DNA from 3 places in the Pantoea deleyi genome. Region 3 is predicted to be linked to each of the others. Evidence: predicted binding sites of a transcription regulator. Region 3 holds the regulator's gene; each other region holds the start of a gene.

Region 1 (4,170 bases), on a different replicon from region 3:
GTAAGAAGAAGTTCGATTTCGCGACCTACCGCGCGGATAACCACGCCTTTGCGGTGAAAAGTGACAGCCGGATCAGCCGGATCAACCAGCCTGCGGATATTGCTGGCAAGCGGATTATCGTCTCGTCGGGCACCAATCAGGAGCGCATCTTACTGAGCTGGGATGCACAGAACCGGGCCAGAGGGCTGCCCGCCGTGACGCCGATCTACCTGACCGATGACGCCTCCGCCACGCTGGCGCTGCTGTCAGGACGGGCCGATGCGCAGTTCGGGCCGCACTCGATGGCGGCCTGGAAGGTGGCGTCGCGCGGTCAGACAAAGCTGGTTGGCAGCGGGCCTTTTCGCGCCTGGGTGGCGGTGACCACCCGCAAGGGCAACGGACTGGCGCCCGCGCTGCAGGCGGCGCTGGATAACGCCATCGCGGGCGGGCAGTATCAGCAGGTTCTGGCGCGCTGGGGTGAGCAGGATGAAGCCGTTTCTCAATCGACCCTCAATCCTCCCGGCATCGTTTACTGAACCGGCAGAACCGGCAGAGACGCCCGCCGGTTCTCTCTCAGGTCAGCGGATGACCCCGGATTTGAACTACACTCTCCAGCGTTAGTGATTTATCCTGCCCGCCTGACCGCATAAAAACCCTCACGGCGTGCCGGAGTAATTGACCTGGAAGCCCCATGAAAATCAGATTCCTTTCTGCCAATGAGCAAAAACTGGCGGAGGTGCGCAAAATCCTCGAACCTGTCGGGGTCGAAGTGTTGCCCATCGCCCGTCGCATCGAAGAGATACAGACCGAAAACGAGCTGGATTTGGTGCGCGACAAACTCACTAAAGCCTTTTCCCTGATAGGGCGGCCGCTGTTTGTCGAGCACACCGGCCTCTATCTGGATGGCCTGAACGGCCTGCCCGCCGGACTGACCCGCATTTTCTGGAACCGTCTGGATGCCGATCGCTTTACCGCGCTGGTGCAGGGCCTCGACAGCCAGGCCGTCACCGCGAAAACGGTGCTGGGCTACTGCGACGGCCGCAAAATGTATCAGTTTTCGGGAGAGCTGCGCGGCACCATCGCCGCCCGGCCCGCCGGAACGCGCGGCTTTCAGTGGGACTGCGTGTTTATCCCCGAAGGCTATGACCAGACCTTTGCAGAAATGGGCGAACTTAAAAATGAGATCTCGATGCGCCGCATCGCGCTGGATCGCTTTGCCACCTTTTTAAAAACCTCACGGAGCGTGGCATGAAACCTGAACTCAAGCGTGCTTATGATTCCGGCAAACTGATCCTGTTCGCCGGGGCGGGCATCTCGCGCAACTTCGGCCTGCCTGAGTGGCATGAACTGATTGCGCATCTCGCCAACGAGCTGGGTTACGACCCCAAAATCTTCAACACCTACGGCACTCATCTGTCGCTGGCGGAGTATTACAAGCAGAAAAAAGGCTCGCTCGGCCCGCTGCGTAGCTGGATGGATCGTGAATGGCACCGGCCGGATATCGATGTCCGGTCTTCTGAAATTCATACCATGATCACCCAGGGAAACTTCTCCCGTATCTACACCACCAATTACGACCGCTGGCTGGAAGCGGCGCACGACGCCCACGGCGTGCCTTACTACAAAGTGGCCAACGCCGCCGACCTGGTCTCGCTCACCGAGGACAAACGCCACATCATCAAGCTGCACGGTGACTTCGACGATGACACCTCCATCGTGCTCGATGAGAGCAGCTATTTTGAACGCCTCTATTTCGACTCGCCGCTCGACATCAAACTGACGCACGACGTCATGGGCAACTCGGTACTCTTTGTTGGCTACAGCATCAGCGATTTCAATATCCGCCTGCTGTTCTACCGACTGACCAAAATGTGGGGACGAACCGGGCTGGCGACCGCGCGGCCTAAATCCTACCTGTTCACCAACCGGAACAACCCGGTGGCGAAAGAGGTGCTGGGACAGTGGGGGATCGAGGTGATCGTCTCCGAAGAGGACGATCCGCGCAAAGCGCTGGCGATGTTTCTTGAGGAGCTGCTGGTGTAGTGAGCACTGGCACGAAAAAAATAAAAAACCCTGTGCGCGGACAAGGTTAGCCTGCGCACAACCCGTAAACGCTATTCTCTGCTGGCAATGCATTACTGGCATGATATACTGTATGTATACACAGTACCTGAGGGCGAAAAAGATGGCTGTTGAAACAAAATTTGTAGTAGTCAGAAAGGGTGAAGAGAAGATGACGTTTGCCAATAAGAAAGAGGCCGATGCCTACGACAAAATGCTCGATATGGCCGAAGCCTTCACCGACTGGCTGTTACAGCAGCAGCCTGAAATGGGCGAATCTCAGGCAGAAACCCTGGGCCTGCTGATGGCCGATCAGAAAGATGCCGTTCAGCATATCCTGCGCACCAGCAAACTGCCTGACGCGGCGGCCAGCACACCGAAGAGCGGCACCGTTTCCGATCAGGCTGCCAGCGAGCAGGCAGACGAACCCGCGACAAAGAAAGTGCGCGCCGTTAAAGCCGCCTGATTGCCACAACGCCGGAAGCCCCCCTTCCGGCGTTGCTGTTTCTGGCCTGCGCGGCCTCAGACCGCCTTGTTCTCCGCGTGGCTGACCTGATAACGGGTGCTCCTGCCACCGCCTTCCAGCCTGCAGAGACAGCCTTTTTCCACCAGATCGGCCAGGTGTCGCGTCGCGGTTGCCTTACTCACTTTCGCCACTTTCTGATACTGACTGGCGCTGATGCCCAGCGCAAAACCCTGGTCTCCGCCATCCAGCAACCGGTTCAGCACCTTTACCTGTTCAGGGCTTAAGCCGGTTCCCTGATGCCGCAGCCAGAATCGCGCTTTCTTCTGGGTGCGTTCTATAACCTGCATCGCCTGCTGCAGGCTCTCATCCAGAATATCCAGAAACCACACCAGCCAGGGCGTGATGTCGAGATCGCCTTTCTGCGTCTGCTCCAGGATGCGGTAGTAGCCGGCACGCTGCGCCAGAATGGCGGGCGACATGGCGTAGAGGCGGATACTCTGGCTGTCCGCCTGCGCCAGCGCCAGATCGGTCAGTGCACGGGTGATGCGGCCATTGCCATCATCGAACGGGTGCAGGGTGACAAACCAGAGATGGCAGATGGCGGCGCGCAGCAGCGGGTCCAGCATCACATCCTGCTGGCTACTGTTGAACCAGGCGATGAACTCCGCCAGCTGAGGCTCCAGCCCGTGACGCGGTGGCGCTTCGAAATGGACCGTGGGGCGATCGAGGCGTCCTGAGATCACCTGCATCGGCTCACTGCCGCGCAGCGTGCCGACGCTCAGGCGCTGCACCGTCCACTCATCCGCCGGAAAGAGCCAGTGGTGCCACTGATAAAGGCGTTCCAGCGTCAGCGGCTGGCTGCGGTTATTGATCGCATCCAGCATCATCGCGGCCAGCCCCTCTGAGCGATCGGAAACCGGGTAAGGCTGCGTTTCCGACACTCCCAGCCGCCGCGCCAGCGACGACCGCACAGACTGCACGTTGACCCGCTCCTCCTCGATTGCGGAGGAGGAGAGGATATTGCTGAGCAGGGTATCCAGCGTCTGTGTCTCGCCGTCGGTCTGCAGGCTGGCACGACCCAGCAGCAGGCCGCGCTGCTGCTGCAGATGGCGCAGGCGCGGCAACAGCACCGCATCCTGCCAGTGAAAATGGGGCCAGTCCGGCTGCTGCCATATCCAGTTAACGCACATAAACGGCTCACAATCAGCGTGGATGAGCCGAACAGAGGGGGTTATTCGGCTCATAAAGTGAGTCGATAATAGCGAATAAACGGCTCAGCGGGCAACCTGGCGGAGTGAAAGAGAGAAAAAAGGACCCGAAGGTCCTGATTGTTTAGCGGGAGAACTGCATAAACGTGTCTGAATAGTAGTGAACGATCCAGGCAACATAGGCTAACCAGACGATCATCCCCACAGCTAATCCGGATTTACCAATCATAGAACTCTCCTCGGTGACAGGGTTACAGCCGCGATGGAGATAAACTGACAGTAATACCGGCTGGCAGTATTGTTTCAGATCAAAAAAAGCCCGTTCATCATCAAAGCCATAATCCCTTTCAGATCAACTTCCCCGCACCACACGGGCTGAATCCTTTCGCGCTGCCTGACAACCGCCGTTAAAGTTCAAAAAAACGCCGCCGATAGAGGATAAAGGGAGCACCACAT
Region 2 (4,170 bases), 1.5 Mb from region 3:
CGATAGTGGCACCAAAGGAGGCGGAGAAGCTGGCAATCGATTCAGGCACGCCAAGACGACGGGTCTGGGTTTCAACACTCAGCGGAATACTGGCGGCGCTGGAGCGGCTGGTAAAGGCGAAGGTGATCACCGGCCACACTTTACGGAAGAAGCGCAGCGGGTTGATACCGTTGATCGACAGCAGCAGCGCATGGACACCAAACATGATGGCCAGGCCGAGGTAAGAGGCGACCACAAAGCTGCCCAGCTTGATGATGTCCTGCAGGTTAGACCCGGCGACCACTTTGGTCATCAGCGCCAGCACACCGTAAGGGGTCAGCTTCATCACTAAACGCACCAGCTTCATGACCCATGACTGCAGGGTATCGATAGCCACCAGCACACGCTGACCTTTAGCTTCATCATCTTTCAGCAACTGCAGGGCAGCCACACCCAGGAAGGCAGCAAAAATCACCACGCTGATAATCGAGGTCGGATTCGCGCCGGTCAGATCCGCAAACGGATTTTTCGGGATAAAGGAGAGCACCAGCTGCGGCACCGTCAGATCGGCGACCTTGCCTGCGTAGTTACTCTGAATCGCACTGAGACGCGCCGTTTCCTGTGCGCCCTGAACCAGACCTTCCGCACTCAGCCCGAACAGGCCGGTGACAAAAACGCCCACCAGCGCCGAAATGGCGGTGGTAAACAGCAGAACGCCAATCGTCAGTACGCTGATTTTCCCCAGCGACGAGGCGTTATGCAGACGCGCGACCGCACTGAGAATAGAGACGAACACCAGCGGCATCACGACCATCTGCAGCAGCTGAACATAGCCATTGCCGACGATGTTGAACCAGCTGATTGACGCTTTGACCACTGCGCTGTTTTCGCCGTAGATCAGCTGTAACACCAGGCCGAACAGCACGCCGATCACCAGACCGGTCAGTACCTTTTTCGACAGGCTCCAGTTCTGACGGCTGAAGCGGGAGAGCAATACCAGCAGCACCACAAAGGCCACGATATTAAGCGTAAGAGGAAGGTCCATACTGAAACTCCAGAGTAATGCGGCCTTCCGGGTCGGGAAGGCCGCATAATGTTAATCACGAATTAAGACAGTATGAATGGTAACAGCAGGCGCAGAGGGGGCCTTATATCCAAATGGCATGGTTTATAACTGAATAGCGTTTTACGCTGCTTTATTGCGCACGATGCGTGGAAATTAACCGACCAACACCGTTCTGCAGCGTATCAAACAGCTGAGTCGGCCAGCCGTTTGCACCAAAAGATGGCATCCCCACCGGAAACCAGAGCGCATAGCCCACCAGTCCCAGACACAGCGCCCGCTCCAGCTGATTCCCTTTCTGACTGCGCAGAATCGGCAGGCGGAAGCGCCAGCGGCAGGGCCACAGCAGCGGCACCCCGGCGGGCGTCAGCATGTCGGCCACGATATGGCTGAGATAACCCAGCGTCAGCCCCTGCAGCACGTCGGGCGGTATCGGCGACGACTGGGGCAGGTTTATCTGAAAAAGCCACAATCCGGCAGCCACCGCCAGCAGGCTGTGGGTAAAGCCCCGGTGTCCGAACGCCCGCGCAATCGGATGTGAGAGCCAGCGCAGCCGCTGTCCCAGCAGAGATTTAGGGTGGTCGATGTCAGGCAGCAGGCAGGTCAGCAGCGCCGAGGGAACAAGATGCCACCAGTCGGCCTGCGCCAGCACGGGTGTCAGCTCAGCACGCTTTGCGAAAATAGCGCTGGCAATGGCAAAAATGATGTGGCCTTCGCCCGTCATGAGAGAACCTGGATACAAAGAAAACTGTCGATGCATCCAGTATAGGGATTTATCCAGTAAATGAGAACATGTGACGCTGTAACGAAGCATGAATTTTTTTAACATCGCGGACAGCCGTGAAACCGTGTCCGCGCAAAAGATTAACGCGCCAGCCAGCCGCCATCGACCGCCAGTGTGTAGCCATTGACGTAATCCGACGCGGAGGAGGCCAGAAACACCACCGGGCCCATCATGTCTTCGGGCGCGCCCCAGCGGCCCGCCGGAATCCGCCCCAGAATCTCTTCACTGCGTGCCGCGTCGTTACGCAACTGTTCAGTGTTATCGGTCGCCATGTAACCTGGTGCGATGGCGTTCACATTGATGCCATGCTTCGCCCACTCGTTCGCCATCAGGCGGGTCAGCCCCATCACCGCGCTTTTCGAGGCGGTATAGGAGGGCACGCGGATGCCGCCCTGAAACGACAGCATTGAGGCAATGTTGATAATCTTGCCGCCGCCACCCTGTGCGATAAAGCGGCGTGCTGCCTGCTGCGCCAGGAAAAACACGGACTTGCTGTTGATGTTCATCACATCATCCCAGTCCTTCACGCTGAAATTAAGCGCATCTTCGCGGCGGATGATCCCGGCATTGTTAACCAGAATATCGATCCTGCCCGCTGCGGCGACAGCCTGTTCCACAACCTGCGTGGCCACCTCGCTGCGCACCAGGTCGGCCGTCACCGGCCAGAACCGGCGGCCCAGCGCTTCAACCTGCCGCTGCGTTTCATCCGCCGCAGAGCGGTTGACGCCCACGATGTCGCAGCCAGCCTGCGCCAGTCCACGCGCCATCCCCTGGCCCAGACCGGTGTTACAGCCAGTCACGATGGCCACTTTGCCGGCTAAATTAAAGCTGTTCACTACCATAGGTCATTCTCCTCTGCTCAGCGCAGTGCGCTGATGTTGACGGGGTCCATGTCATCAAAGATCTGATTCTCGCCCACCATGCCCCAGATAAAGGCGTAACACTGCGTGCCGACTCCGGCATGGATAGACCAGCTGGGTGAGATCACCGCCTGCTCGTTATGCACCAGCAGATGACGGGTCTGCTGCGGCTCTCCCATCATGTGGAAGACCGCGCTCTCATCCGGCAGGTCGAAGTAGAAATAGACTTCCATGCGGCGGTCATGGGTGTGACAGGGCATGGTGTTCCACAGACTGCCGCTCTCCAGTCTGGTCAGGCCCATGGTGAGCTGGCAGGTGGGCAGAACGTCCGGCACGATAAACCTGTGGATGGTGCGGCGATTGGCGGTAGCGGCAGCGCCCAGCGTGGTACTGGCCGCTTCGGCAAGGGTGATCTTTCTGTCCGGGAAGGTGCAGTGCGCGGGCGCGCTGTTGAAATAGAAGCGGGCGGGGCATGCCGGATCCAGGCTGCGGAACTGCAGCGTGCGCGCGCCTTTGCCGACATAGAGCGCCTCTTCCTGGCCCATCTCCCAGGTTTTACCGTCAATGACTGCCTGACCCGGCCCGCCGATGTTGATTACGCCCAGCTCACGGCGTTCGAGAAAATAGCTGACGCCCAGGGCCTTTCCCATCTCATCCCCCAGGGTAACCGGCCGGTTCACCGGCATCACGCCGCCAATGATAATGCGGTCGATATGGCTATAGGTCAGGGTGTAATCATCGGCAGTGAAGATGTTCTCAATCAGGAACGCGCGCCGCAGCGCTTCGGTGTCGAGCTGTTTTGCGTGATCGCTGTGAATGCTTTGACGAATTTCCATCTCAGGCCTCTCTGCCAGTCAGGATGTGCACGCCCCGGACGGGGAATGAATGCATCTTAGGAAGAGTGAATCGGGAATTCAATAAAAATGAAACGATGTTTTATTTATTTGCGGCGTGGATCATGAAGAGGCGAAAACAGGCAAAAAAAAGCCCGCACAGGCGGGCTGATGATTATCCCTGCAGATGGTGCAGGCTCAGTTCGCTGAGACTCGTCAGCCGCACATCGGCCAGCGCCCAGCGGGGATCGTCACGGTGTTCAGCGGCGGGTACCACGATCGACCGCATACGCGCGGCTTTGGTGGCGATCATGCCGTTAAACGAATCTTCCAGCGTCACGCAGTTAAGCGGATCGATCGCCAGGCTATCGGCGGCGTTGAGATAGACCTGCGGATGCGGCTTGCTGTAAGGCAGGGCTTCGGCTGAAGAGAGCACATCGAAATAGTGGCGCAGGTTAAACATCTCCAGCACCTGCTCCAGCATCCTGAGGGGTGAGGCGGAGGCCAGGCCGATCTTCAGCCCCTGATCGCGACAGAGCTGCAGGGCCGTTTCCACGCCCGGCAGCAGCGGCCGGGTCTGCTCCACCAGCGTCATGGCGCGCGCAATAATGCGTTCCGTCACCTCCTGCTGCGAGGGACCCTGCCACGGCA
Region 3 (4,170 bases):
GCGCTCTGCTTCATCTTTTGCATAGCCGTAACGCTCCTGAATTTTACCTACCAGCTGGTCGCGTTTACCTTCGATCACCTGCATATCGTCGTCGGTCAGCTTGCCCCATTTCTCTTTCATCTTGCCTTTGAACTGCTTCCAGTTGCCGCTCGCTTCGTCTTTATTCATGGCAGACCTCCAATCCTCGGGGTTTAATTATCTGGCTACTCGTCATAACCTCGATACAAAGCGCTACTTAACTGCGCCGTATGAAGTTAATTGTAGTTGCTTTATTCCGGGACTCAGAATAATACAGAATTATCTGTATACCTCTGTGAGCACGACTGAATCAGGCTTCAAACCAGCTGTTGTGACGCCAGTGCCTGCGCCAGATAAGCCAGAGCGTCAGGCCGCGCAGCACCAGAAAAACGGTTACCGCCAGCCACAGTCCATGGTTGCCCAGCAGCGGTACGCTCAGCAGCGTCAGGAAGTAGCCCGCGGCGGCCATCACCATGCTGTTGCGCATCTCGCGACCACGCGTGGCGCCGATGAACATGCCATCCAGCAGATAACACCAGACGCCCGCCAGCGGCAGTATGACCTGCCAGACCAGGTAGCGATCGGCGGTCTGTTGCAGCGACGTCAGCGAGGTCAGCAGCGTCACGATCTGCGGGCCAGCGATCGCATAGACCAGCGAGAAGAACAGCGCGACGGCCACCGCCTGACGACAGGCGGCGTGCCAGACACGCAGCAGTTTACTGCCATCTTTTGCCCCATGCGCCTCACCGGCAAACGCCTCTACCGCATAGGCGAAGCCATCCAGTGCGTAGGCGGTGAAGGTAATGAACATCAGTAACACGGCGTTAACCGCGACCACATCGGGGCCGAGCCGTGCGCCGAGCACGGTCAGCGACGCGAAACAGAGCTGCAGCATCAGGGAGCGCAGCATGATATCCCGGTTGAGGCGCAGCAGCCGGGCACTGTCGCCGCGCCAGCTCTGTTTCAGCAGGGCTGGCGTGATGCCGTGCAGTTTCAGCACCCGCCAGACCATGATGCTGCCGACGCCCAGCGTGATGTATTCGGCCAGCGCCGTGGCGGTGGCCGCACCTGCGACACCCCAGTGCAGCCCCATGACCAGCCAGAGATCGAGCACGATGTTCACCAGATTCCCTGCCACCAGCAGGATCACCGGCGCGCGCGCATACTGCACGCCCAGCAGCCAGCCCAGAATGACCAGATTTGCGAGGGTGGCCGGCGCGCTGAGCCAGCGGATCTGAATAAATCGCGCCGCCTGTGCCAGGACCTCGGGACTGCCGCCGACCAGCTGCGTCGCCAGCCGGATAATCGGATAGCGTAAGGCGATAAACAGCACGCCAGCCAGCAGCGCAATCATCAGCGGCTGAACCAGCGCCCGCGCCAGCGCCGTTTTGTCGCCCGCACCCAGCGCCTGCGCCGTGAGACCGGTGGTGCTCATCCGCAGAAAAAGCAGCAGCATAAAGAGGAAACTGGTGACGGTGGTTCCGACCGCGACGCCGCCAAGATAGACAGGGCTGTCGAGATGACCAATAACTGCGGTATCGACCACGCCCAGTAAGGGCACGGTGATATTTGAAAGGATCATCGGCAGCGCGAGCCGCCAGAGATTTTTATCGGTTGCCGTGATAACGCGCATTCGCCGTTCCGTGCTCAGTGTCGCTGCGCAAAGAGGGCCGCGACAAAATTAGGGCAGACAGAATAGCATCAGAGAGGGCGAATGCACGCAGGCAGAGAAATCAGAGCCACTCGCCGTTGCGAACCACGCCCACCGCCAGACCTTCAATGGTCAGCGACTGAGCACGGGTATCAACCACGATCGGGTCAAATTCGCTGTTCTCAGGCAGCAGATGGACGATAGCCCCCTGCTTTTTCCAGCGCTTCACCGTGACTTCATCATCGATGCGCGCCACGACGACCTGACCATTACGCACATCCTGGGTTTTATGCACCGCGAGCAGATCGCCATCCATAATCCCGATGTCTTTCATCGACATTCCGCTGACGCGCAGCAGGAAGTCAGCCGACGGCTTAAACAGGCCCGGATCCACCTTGTAGTGGGTTTCAATATGTTCCTGCGCCATGATGGGCTCACCGGCAGCAACCCGGCCAATCAGCGGTAAGCCTTCTGAGGCTTCTTCTTCCATCAACAGACGGATGCCGCGCGAGGCACCGGACACGATCTCGATGACGCCTTTACGCGCCAGCGCTTTCAGGTGCTCTTCTGCCGCATTCGGCGAACGGAATCCCAGCTGCGCGGCAATCTCGGCACGCGTAGGCGGCATGCCCGTTGAAGTAATATGGTCGCGAATCAGGTCATAGACCTGCTGCTGCCTGCTGGTTAATGCTTTCATCCCGCCCCCTGGTTGTTTATACAGTCGCTGTGAGTATATACAGGTATTGGCGAAATGGAAACCGATTGTCCCGCAAAACGCGGCTTCCGACGCGATATGGAACGCTTATCGCAAATGTGTCCAGAGCAGCGCGATCCAGACAAACAGAGCCAGTAGAATGCTGATCAGCACCGCGGCCGATCCCATATCTTTCGCCCGACCGGCCAGCGGATGATGCTCCTGACCGATGCGATCGACCACCGCTTCAATGGCACTGTTAAGGATTTCGACAATGACGACCAGCACTACGACACCAATCATCAGGATGCGGGAGACCACATCCACGTCCAGCCAGCAGGCGATGACGATGGCGGCCAGCGCGGCCAGCGCTTCCTGACGAAATGCCGCTTCATGCTGCCAGGCGGCACGCAGCCCCTGCCATGAGTAACCTGCGGCTTTAACTATTCTGATAAGTCCGGTGGCATTATTTGCCATGATGGGGGAACCCTTTCATCGTATTGACGTCAATGTCTGGGCTGCGTGCAATTGGCACCACCACAGATCTTCGCTGCACTTTCTGGTATGCTTGCGGCGCTTTGCTAACAAGAGGCTTCATGTTGTCTATGTCAGGTTGGCGTAAACTTTATTACAAACTGCTTAATTTACCACTGTCGTTTTTGGTAAAAAGTAAGGCCATTCCGGCCGATCCCGTTTCAGAACATGGTCTGGACCCGACCCGACCTATTATGTATGTTTTGCCTTACGATTCGAAGGCTGACTTACTGACTTTGCGCGCCCAGTGTCTGCGACATCATCTGCCCGATCCGCTCTCTCCGCTGGAGATTGACGGCGCGCTGCTGCCGCGTCACGTCTTTATTCACGACGGCCCGCGCGTTTTCCCCTATTTTGTGCCCAGCGTCGAATCCGTGAAAATCTTTCACGACTACCTCGACCTGCATCGAAACAATCCCACGCTGGATATTCAGATGCTGCCGGTCACCGTGATGTTTGGCCGCGCACCGGGACGTGAAGTTCAGGGTGAGGCAACGCCACATCTGCGCGTCCTGAACGGGGTACAGAAATTCTTTGCCGTCATCTGGCACGGGCGCGACAGTTTTGTCCGCTTCTCGCCGACCGTTTCGCTGCGCCGCATGGCCACCGAACACGGAACGGACAAGTCGATCGCCCAGAAGCTGGCCCGCGTGGCCCGTATTCATTTTGCCCGTCAGCGGCTGGCCGCGATTGGCCCGCGCTTACCGGCGCGTCAGGATCTCTTTAATCGTCTGCTGCAATCCAAAGCGATTGAGAAAGCCGTCGAAGATGAAGCGCGCAGCAAAAAAATCTCCCACGAGAAAGCGCAGCAGAATGCCATCGAGATGATGGAAGAAATTGCGGCCAACTTCTCCTACGAAGCGATTCGTGTGACTGACCGGGTGATGGGCTGGCTCTGGAGCCGCCTCTATCAGGGCATCAACGTCAACGGCGGCGAAAAAGTGCGTCAGCTGGCGCAGGATGGCCATGAGATCGTCTATGTGCCCTGCCATCGCAGCCACATGGATTATCTGCTGCTCTCCTATGTGCTCTACCATCAGGGGCTGGTGCCGCCGCATATCGCCGCCGGGATCAACCTTAACTTCTGGCCGGCAGGCCCGATTTTCCGTCGTCTGGGCGCATTCTTTATCCGTCGTACCTTTAAAGGTAACAAGCTCTACGCCACGGTGTTCCGCGAATACCTGGGCGAGCTGTTTACCCGCGGCTATTCGGTTGAGTACTTTGTCGAAGGGGGCCGTTCACGCACCGGTCGCCTGCTGGACCCGAAAACCGG

The links. Region 3 encodes LexA, which represses DNA repair genes until DNA is damaged. Its sites were predicted from a motif close to TNCTGTATGTACATACAGNA; they were not measured.
Region 1: J1C59_RS20330 (YebG family protein) is a predicted target of LexA. The motif match lies at 2,129-2,148, and genes of this name have one in related genera.
Region 2: J1C59_RS10470 (metal-dependent hydrolase) is a predicted target of LexA. The motif match lies at 1,789-1,808, and genes of this name have one in related genera.

Annotation. Positions count from the first base shown of each region.
Region 1 is NZ_CP071407.1:222,856-227,025, forward strand. Features, by position in the region: gene J1C59_RS20315 (ABC transporter substrate-binding protein) at 1-515, shown strand, start outside; gene J1C59_RS20320 (non-canonical purine NTP pyrophosphatase) at 671-1,231, shown strand; gene J1C59_RS20325 (SIR2 family protein) at 1,228-2,022, shown strand; gene J1C59_RS20330 (YebG family protein) at 2,165-2,506, shown strand; gene J1C59_RS20335 (Fic family protein) at 2,563-3,696, opposite strand.
Region 2 is NZ_CP071405.1:2,222,466-2,226,635, reverse strand. Features, by position in the region: gene J1C59_RS10475 (L-cystine transporter) at 1-1,024, opposite strand, end outside; gene J1C59_RS10470 (metal-dependent hydrolase) at 1,176-1,766, opposite strand; gene kduD (2-dehydro-3-deoxy-D-gluconate 5-dehydrogenase KduD) at 1,907-2,668, opposite strand; gene kduI (5-dehydro-4-deoxy-D-glucuronate isomerase) at 2,686-3,522, opposite strand; gene hxpB (hexitol phosphatase HxpB) at 3,695-4,170, opposite strand, start outside.
Region 3 is NZ_CP071405.1:3,747,374-3,751,543, forward strand. Features, by position in the region: gene J1C59_RS17620 (CsbD family protein) at 1-168, opposite strand, end outside; gene dinF (MATE family efflux transporter DinF) at 329-1,651, opposite strand; gene lexA (transcriptional repressor LexA) at 1,752-2,366, opposite strand; gene J1C59_RS17635 (diacylglycerol kinase) at 2,472-2,840, opposite strand; gene plsB (glycerol-3-phosphate 1-O-acyltransferase PlsB) at 2,969-4,170, shown strand, end outside.